DNA from 2 places in the Brevibacterium sp. MGP-B1 genome. Region 2 is predicted to be linked to the other one. Evidence: predicted binding sites of a transcription regulator. Region 2 holds the regulator's gene; the other holds the start of a gene.

The links. The regulator HspR, encoded in region 2, represses chaperone genes until heat shock. The targets are predictions, from matches to a motif close to AAGTTGAGTCNNNNNGACTCAACTT.
Region 1: clpB (ATP-dependent chaperone ClpB) is a predicted target of HspR. The motif match lies at 2,201-2,225, and genes of this name have one in related genera.

The regions. Positions count from the first base shown of each region.
Region 1 covers NZ_CM173407.1:3,098,732-3,103,147, forward strand. Annotated here, with positions in the region: gene AC3CD9_RS14135 (enoyl-CoA hydratase) at 1-303, opposite strand, end outside; gene AC3CD9_RS14140 (Na+/H+ antiporter) at 411-1,988, shown strand; gene clpB (ATP-dependent chaperone ClpB) at 2,287-4,416, shown strand, end outside.
Region 2 covers NZ_CM173407.1:2,925,215-2,929,630, reverse strand. Annotated here, with positions in the region: gene AC3CD9_RS13425 (nucleotide exchange factor GrpE) at 1-583, shown strand, start outside; gene AC3CD9_RS13420 (DnaJ C-terminal domain-containing protein) at 764-1,780, shown strand; gene AC3CD9_RS13415 (heat shock protein transcriptional repressor HspR) at 1,795-2,235, shown strand; gene AC3CD9_RS13410 (DUF1206 domain-containing protein) at 2,385-3,260, shown strand; gene AC3CD9_RS13405 (lipoprotein 17-related variable surface protein) at 3,406-4,416, opposite strand, start outside.

The sequences.
Region 1 (4,416 bases), 170 kb from region 2:
CGCGATGACCGGCTGCGGGATGGATTGGATGAGCTGCATCAGTCGGGCACAGGCGTCGAACGTGGTCTGCTGCGTCTCCAGATCCGCCCCGCGGATCTCGGTGAGGTCATGACCGGAGCTGAACACATGACCGGCGGTGATGAGGATGACCGCGCGCACATCGGTGCGCTGCCCCACCTCGGTGAGGGTGTCGATGAGGTCTTCCATGACCGCCAGCGACAGTGCGTTGCGCGTGGACGGCCGGTTGATCGTCACGGACGCGACTCCGTCGTCGAGCTGCGCGAATACAATTGATTCCGACATAGCCTCATTCTGCCAAAGGTCGCCGGGCCGGCGCGGAATCTGCGCAGACGATTTCCGCCCGCCTCCGGACACATCCGCCCCGGTGGGAGCGGTTCGGAGGGACTGGCATGACCACATTGCTGATGATCATCGGATTCGGTGCCGCCACCTCGGTGGTGGTCGGATTGGGGCAGAAGCTCAAGCTTCCGTGGCCGGCGCTCATGGTCCTCATCGGCATCGCCGGTGCGTTCATCCCCACCTTCGCCGAGGTGGCCATCGATCCGGAGCTCGTCCTCCCTCTCTTCCTGCCGCCCCTGCTCTTCGCCGCCGCACAGAAGACATCGTGGGCGCTGTTCGCGATCCGGTGGCGCACTATCCTCGGTATGTCCGTGGCTCTCGTCGGTGTGACCGTGGCCGCCGTCGCCGGGTCCGCGGTCTTCCTCATCCCCGGAATCACCATCGCCGCGGCCATCGCGCTCGGCGCCATGCTCGCCCCACCCGACCCGGTCGCTGTCGAAGCCGTGGCCAGCACCGTGTCGATCCCCCGCCGCATCATGTCGACCCTGCAGAGCGAGGGCCTGTTCAACGATGCTGCCTCCCTGGTCATCTTCCAGACCGCGATGGCCGCGGTATTGGCCGGCACCGAGGTGGACTACGCAGATCTGGCCGTGTCGTTCGTCGTCTCCGCCGTCGTGGCGATCATCGTCGGCCTGGTGCTGTCCTTCGCCGCCTGGTGGGTGATGGAGAAGATCGATCACACGATCGCTCGCTCCTCCCTCATGCTCGTCCTGCCCTTCGGCGTCTACCTCGTGGCCGAGCACTTCCACGCCAGCGGGGTCATCGCCGTCGTCGTCGCCGCCCTCGAAGTTCGCCGCCGCGATGTCGAGGGGAACTCGGCGGAGCGGGTGACGCAGAATTCGACCTGGCAGGTCCTCGAGATGCTCATCACCGGAATCGCCTTCGGACTCATCGGCCTCGATCTGCGTCTCATCGTCGAATCCGAGCATGCCGACCTCGGGCGAGCGCTGCTCGTCGGCGCGCTCATCGCTCTCATCGTCGTGGCCGTCCGCTTCGTATGGCTGCTGCTCGGCACTGTCATCGAACGCAAGCGACGCGAGGAGGATCCGGATGCCGCACCGTTGAGCGTCCGCGATGCCACGCTGATGACCTGGGGCGGGATGCGCGGCCTCGCCACGGTCGCCTTGGCTCTGTCGATCCCGGCCACGACGAGTTCCGGTGCCCCGTTCCCCGGTCGGTCCTATGTCGTCGTCGCGGCCGCGGTGGTCCTGCTGGTCACTCTGGTGCTGGCGGGCCTGAGCTTTCCGACCGTCGTCGCTCTCCTCGGCATCGACGACGAAGCGGAGAAGGAACATCAGGCGACCAGGGACATTGCTCTGCGTGCCTACAAGGCTGCGATGCGCGAGATCAAGAACGATGACAGTCTGCCCGACGACGTCATCGAACCCCTGCGGGCGAGGTTCAAAGTCCTGCACGATCAGCTCAGCGGAACCACCGATGACCAGGCGAGCTCGGAACAGGCGATGGCATTCAAGGAACACCGGGAGCAGATGCTGGCCGTGCAGAAGAAGGCCATGCAGTCCGCCCGTGCCGAGGTGCTCAAGGCCCGGCGCGAACGCGGGACCGATCCGGAGATCGCCGACCGCGTGCTCCACCGCTTCGACCTCCAGTCGGTCATCACGAGGTAGGGGCGGGCCGGCCCCGGCTGGGTTTCCGGGCCGGCCCCGGCTGGGTTTCCGGGCCGGTCCCGACTGGGTTTCCGGGCCGGTCCCGGCTGGGTTTCCGGGCCGGTCCCGGCTGGGTTTCCGGGCCGGTCCCGGCTGGGTTTCCGGGCCGGCCCCGGCTGGGTCGGGACACGCATCCGGGCGGGCCGCCTCGGCGAAATACTTCTCGATTTTCAAAGTTGAGCGGAATAGACTCAACTTTGTCGGTGTTGTTCTTTTCGAGAGCTGGAGTCAGCACAGAATTTGAAAAGGAGATGCGTACATGGACGCACAGATGACAACCAAATCCCGGGAGGCGCTGCAGACCGCGGTCAACGACGTCGTCGCCCGGAAGAACAATCAGATCGAACCGGCTCACCTCGTCGCGGCCCTGCTCGGCCAGCCGGATTCGCTCGCCGCGACCCTGCTGACGAAGGTCGGTGCCGACCCGCAGACCGTGCTACGGTCCATCGAATCCGTGATCAGCGGATTCCCCACCGTCAGCGGTTCCACCGTCAGCCAGCCGGGACTCTCCCGCGCCGGTCTGGAGATGATGAACCTCGCACAGGAGGAGATGACGGCGCTCGGCGACCAGTTCGTCTCGACCGAGCACCTGCTGCTGGCCGCTGCGGCCGGCAAGGACGGTGCCGGTGAGGCGCTGCGCGCGAATGGGGCCAACAGGGACGCACTGCTTGCGGCCCTGCCCGAACTGCGTGCCGGAAAGAAGGTCACCTCGGAGAACCCGGAGGAGACGATGCAGTCGCTGGAGAAGTTCGGCATCGATCTCACCGCCGTTGCCCGGGAAGGCAAGCTCGACCCGGTGATCGGCCGCGACAAAGAGGTTCGCCGCGTCGTCCAGGTGCTCTCGCGCAGGACGAAGAACAACCCCGTCCTCATCGGTGAACCCGGCGTCGGCAAAACCTCCGTCGTCGAGGGCCTGGCCCAGCGGATCGTGGCCGGAGACGTGCCCGAATCGCTGCGCGACAAGACGCTCATCAGCCTCGACCTGTCCGCCATGGTCGCCGGCGCGAAGTACCGCGGTGAGTTCGAGGAGCGGTTCAAGGCCGTGCTCGAGGAGATCAAGAACGCCGACGGCCGGATCATCACCTTCATCGACGAGCTCCACACGATCGTCGGTGCCGGTGCCGGCGGAGACTCCTCGATGGACGCAGGCAATATGCTCAAGCCGATGCTCGCCCGCGGTGAGCTGCGGATGATCGGTGCCACCACGCTGGACGAATACCGCGAGAACATCGAGAAGGATCCCGCCCTGGAACGGCGGTTCCAGCAGGTCTTCGTCGGTGAGCCCAGTGTCGAGGACACGATCGCGATCCTGCGCGGGCTCAAGGAACGCTACGAAGCTCACCACAAGGTCTCGATCAACGACGGCGCCCTGGTCGCGGCCGCGACGATGTCGAACCGGTACATCACCGGCAGGCAGCTGCCGGACAAAGCCATCGACCTCGTCGACGAGGCGGCTTCCCGCCTGCGCATGGAGATCGATTCGGCTCCGGTCGAGATCGATGAGCTCCGCCGTGCCGTGGACCGCCTGAAGATGGAGGACATGGCGCTGGCGAAGGAGACCGACTCCGCGTCGATCGAGAGGTTGAGCGCCCTGCGTGCCGATCTCGCCGACAAGGAGGAGGAGCTGCGCGGACTCGAGGCGACGTGGGAGTCCCAGCGTGCCGGCCTCAACCGGGTCGGTGAGCTGAAAACGAAGCTCGACGAGCTGCGTTCGGCCGCCGAGAAGGCTCAGCGCGACACGGACCTCGAGACCGCATCCCGTCTGCTCTACGGCGAGATCCCTGCCGTGCAGAAGGAGATCGCCGAGGCCGAAGCCGCAGAGGCCCAGGCCGAGGCGGGAGCGGAATCCGATCAGATGGTCTCGGACAAGGTCTCGAGCAACGACATCGCCGAGGTGGTCTCCTCGTGGACGGGCATCCCTGCCGGACGCCTTGTCCAGGGCGAAGTCGAGAAGCTGCTGGGAGCCGAGGGCATCCTCGGTGAGCGTCTCATCGGTCAGAAGAACGCCGTCGCCGCGGTCTCCGATGCCATCCGCCGTTCGCGGGCCGGTGTCGCGGACCCGGATCGTCCGACCGGTTCGTTCCTGTTCCTCGGACCCACCGGCGTCGGCAAGACGGAGCTCGCGAAGTCTCTCGCGGACTTCCTCTTCGACGACGAGAAGGCCCTGATCAGGATCGATATGAGCGAATACGGTGAGAAGCACACCGTGTCCCGCCTCGTCGGTGCCCCTCCGGGCTACGTCGGATACGACGAGGGCGGTCAACTCACCGAGGCGGTCCGCCGTCGCCCGTATTCCGTCGTCCTGCTCGACGAGGTGGAGAAGGCACACCCGTCCGTGTTCGACATCCTGCTGCAGGTCCTCGATGACGGACGGCTCACCGACGGTCAG
Region 2 (4,416 bases):
TCCCGAGGCCGACGCCCAGTCGGCCTCGGCCGGGGCCGGCGAGGAGCCGACCGCGGACCCGAACGCCGAACAGGCTGCCGCAGCCGATGCCAGCGACCTCGGCGTGGACATCCCGTCCGATGCCTCGGGTCTCGAGGACATCGAGCCGGAGGCCGAGCCCGAACCGGGTTCGGAGGCTGCGGGATACCTGGCCGACCTCAAGCGCATCAACGCCGAATATGCGGCCTACCGGATGCGCGCCGACCGTGAACGTGAGCGTGCGGCGCTCGGCGGCACGATCAAGGTCGTCGAGGCCCTGATCCCCGTGCTCGACGAGGTCAAGCTCGCTCGCGACAACGGCGATGTCACCGGGCCTTTCGAGACCCACGTGAACAAGCTGGTCGAATCGCTGAACAAGCTCGGCGTCGAACAGTACGGAGAGGTCGGCGACGAGTTCGATCCGAACATCCACGAAGCGCTCATGCAGCAGCCTTCGGATGAGGTCGAGAATCCGACGCTCTTCCTGGTCATGCAGCCGGGCTACCGGATCGGGGAGCGCATCATCCGCGCCGCCCGCGTCGGTGTCCAGCAGCCGGAGGACTGAGCAGCGATCATGATCGCCGAGGCGGTCGCCCGCCCCGCACGCCGGTTCACCGACGTACGGGGCCGGGAACCGCCTCGGCGGCGGTCCGGATCTTCGGGGCATTGCCCCGGGGGTGCGGATTGTGAGAGGACAAGTGAATACCCTGATGACAGGATTGATTGGAAGGAAAGGAGGTGCCAGGTGAATACCGGACCTCAGAATGATTGGTTCGACAAGGACTTCTACAAAACCCTCGGCGTCTCCAAGGATGCTTCCGATGCCGAGATCAAAAAGGCTTATCGCAAGCTCGCGCGCAAGTATCACCCGGACGCCAACCCCGGTGATGAGAAGGCCGAGGAGAAGTTCAAGGAGATCGGCCAGGCCCACCAGGTGCTCTCCGACAAGGAATCCCGGGCCCAGTACGATCAGGTCCGCGCCATGGGCGGCGGTGCCAGGTTCAGCGCCGGTTCCGGCGGACCCGGCGGGGCTGCCGGCGGCGGATTCGACGACGTGTTCTCCGACCTCTTCGGAGGCGGCGGACGCACCCGGACCCGCACGACCTACGGCGGTGGGGGAGATGTTCCCCCGGACCTGGCGGATCTGCTCGGCGGATTCGGCGGAGGCTTCGGCGGTGGCGGCGGCTATGGCGGCTACCAGCCTCCGGTCAAGGGCGGCGACATCAAGTCGAGCACGACGCTGTCGTTCACCGAAGCCATCGACGGGGCCTCGGTGAAGCTGAACATGCCCGGCGGGAAGCCGCTGACCGTGCGCACCCCGATCGGGGTCAAGGACGGACAGAAGATCCGCCTGGCCGGCAAGGGCAAGACCAGCCCCAACGGAGGCGAGCCCGGTGACGTCATCCTCACCGTGCACGTGAGCCCGCACCCGGTCTTCACCCGCGATGGTGACAATCTGCGGATGGATCTGCCGATCAGCTTCGACGAGGCGGCCCTCGGCGCCGAGGTCAAGGTGCCGACCCTGGGCGGAATGCCCGTCAAGGTCAAGGTCGCACCGGGGACACCGTCGGGACGGACCCTGCGCGTGCGGGGCAAAGGTGTGAAGACGAAGAAGGGCACCGGCGATCTGCTGGCGACAGTCGAGATCGTGGCGCCGAAGAACCTGTCCAAAGAAGCCAAGCAAGCGGTCGAGTCGTTCAAGGCCGCCACCGAAGGTGAGGATCCACGCGCCGGCTTGCTGGACAAAGCCAAGGCCAGTTGAGGTGGTGAATCACAATGCACATTTCATCTAGTGCGGCGGTGTATGTCATCTCGGTGGCCGCGGATCTGGCGGGCATGCACCCGCAGACGCTGCGGCAGTATGACCGACTGGGTCTCGTCACTCCGGAACGCACTGCGGGCCGGGGCAGGCGTTATTCCGGGAAGGACATCGCCAAGCTGCGACTGATCCAGCAGCTGTCGCAGGACGAGGGAGTCAACCTCGTCGGGATCAAGAAGATCATCGACCTGCAGAATCAGGTCGATGCGCTCAGGAGCCGCAACGAGGAGCTTGAGGACGAGGTTCGGGCACGCCGGTCGGCACAGGAACGCGATGCGCGCGTCTTTGCAGCCGGCACCGTGGGCGGAGACGTCGTCTCGATCTCAAGGGGACGACGCCCACAGGGTCGCCCTGAACCGGGAGCCCTGGTGCTGTACAACCGGTACCGACGCGGCTGAGCCTGACGAGGCCTGACTGGGACGCTGAGAACGGCGCCGAGGCGGAGTGCGAACCGAACTTTCGGTGCGCACTCCGCCTTTTCGCGTTACTCGACGAATCCAGTTCATTGCGGCGCAGAAAAGTACAGGTGCTGTGCGACACTGACTCTGTGAACGAGAAAGAGATAGTTCGACAAGTCGCCGACAGTGCTGATTCGGCGGCTCAGGAAGCCGCGGACAGCCGCTGGTTCGAGCGGGTTGCCCGTGCGGGCTTCATTGCGAACGGACTGGTCCACGCCATCCTCGGTGCGACGGCCGTGACCATCGGACTGGGGCAGGGCGGCGGCGAAGCGGACCAGGCGGGAGCGGTCGGGCAGATCGCTTCACAGCCCTTCGGCATGGTGCTGATCGTCATCTGTTTCCTCGGCTGTGCGCTGATGGCGTTGTGGTGCTTGGTCAACGCGTTCTTCGGCTCGTCGTCGCTGCGCGGTGCCGGAACTCGCGACCCGCAGGAGAAGCACGGGAGGAAGCAGTGGATCGACTTCTTCTCAACGGTCGGTTCTGCCATTGCCTATGTGGTGGTTGCCGCGACTTTCTCCCAATTCGTCTTCGGCGGAGGACCGGACTCGGGCAAGGCGAGCTCTCAGGCCTCGACGACCGTGGCGAAGGCCCCGGGCGGACTGTATATCCTCATGGCTGTCGGCGCCGTGATTGCGATCATCGGCATCGTGTTCTGCATCAATGGTCTGCGCCGGAAGTGGAAAGATGAGCTTCGTCGGCCGCGTAGCGCGTTCACCCGCTTCCTCGTCGGGTTCACCGGTGTCGTCGGGTATCTGGGAAAAGGCGCGACGCTGCTGTCGGTGGGCACCCTCATCGTAGTGTCCGCGGCGGCCGGTGATCCGGAGGAATTCACCGGAATCGACGGTGCGCTCAAGGGTATGCGAGATCAGCCGTTCGGGCCGTATCTGCTGTTGGCAGTCGGCCTCGGCCTGGTCCTCTACGGAGTCTTCCTCGCTCTGCGCTCGAGGTACGACCGCATGGATTGAGCTGTAGTCTGCCCGGCTGCAGATGGTTGGCCGCTGATGTTTGGCCGCTGAGATACGAAGATGGGCGCGAACCCAACTGGGTTCGCGCCCTTCTTCGACTCACGCCCGGCTCAGTCGAGCCGGCACGCTCTCAGGTCAGTGGCTATCAGATCTCAGCGGGATCCTGGGCGACCTTCTTGCGACGCATGGTCATGGCGACTGCGACTCCACCGATGAGGAGGAGGCCGGCGCCGCCGACGAGGCCGGTCAGCTCGGTACCGGTGCGGGGCAGGTCGCCGCCGTTGCCGGCATCTCCGTTGTCGCCATCGTCGTTTCCGCCGTTGCCGTCTTCATTGCCGTCGCCGCCACCGGCGTTCGGATCTTCCTCGACCGAGAAGTCACCGGTGAGCTCGTCATCGCCGCAGGTGACGGTGACGTCGTAATCGCCGACGTAGGCCGAGGCGTTGGAGGCGCTGGTGCCGTAGACGTTGACGTTGGCCTTGCCTTCGTCGTCAGCCTGGACGGTCTTGTCGAAGGCGGTGACGCTCGACTCGCCCTTGGGGTTGACGAGGAAGCGGACATCTTCACCGGGTTCGCAGTTTTCGACGGCGAGGGTGACGCCCTTGTCTTCCTTGACGAAGTCAGCAGGCGTGATCGACTCGGGGGAGACGGTCAGCTTGGCTTCTTCAACCGGAGCGGTGGGCTCTTCGGTCTCGTCTTCGGTGATGACGAAGGCCTGGGCCGGGGAGTTGGTTTCGGACTCCTGGTCGACGCCCCAGACGGAGTAGTCGCCGGCCGGAAGCGCTTCGTCGCCCTCGAACTTCAGGGTTGCGGAGATCTTTCCTTCGTCGTCGGCTTCGACTTCCTTGGTCGCGAACGGCGACGTTGCGTTGCCGCCGACGACGGTGACCTTGCTGTTCGGGGTGAAGCCCTCACCGGTGACCTTGATGCCGTTCTTTGCGAACTCGCTCTCCGTGAACTTGTCGGCGTTGAGCGAGACCTTCGGGTCGACTTCGGGAGCCTCGGGCTCGTCGGTGTCGTCGACGACGGAGAAGCTCAGCCCGTCATAGGTGCGCTCCTCGCCATCGCGAGTGATCGTGACGGAGAAGTCAACCGTACCGTTCTCAATGTCCTCGGCGGGCTGAGTGGAGTAGATGTTGTATTCGAAGGTATCGCC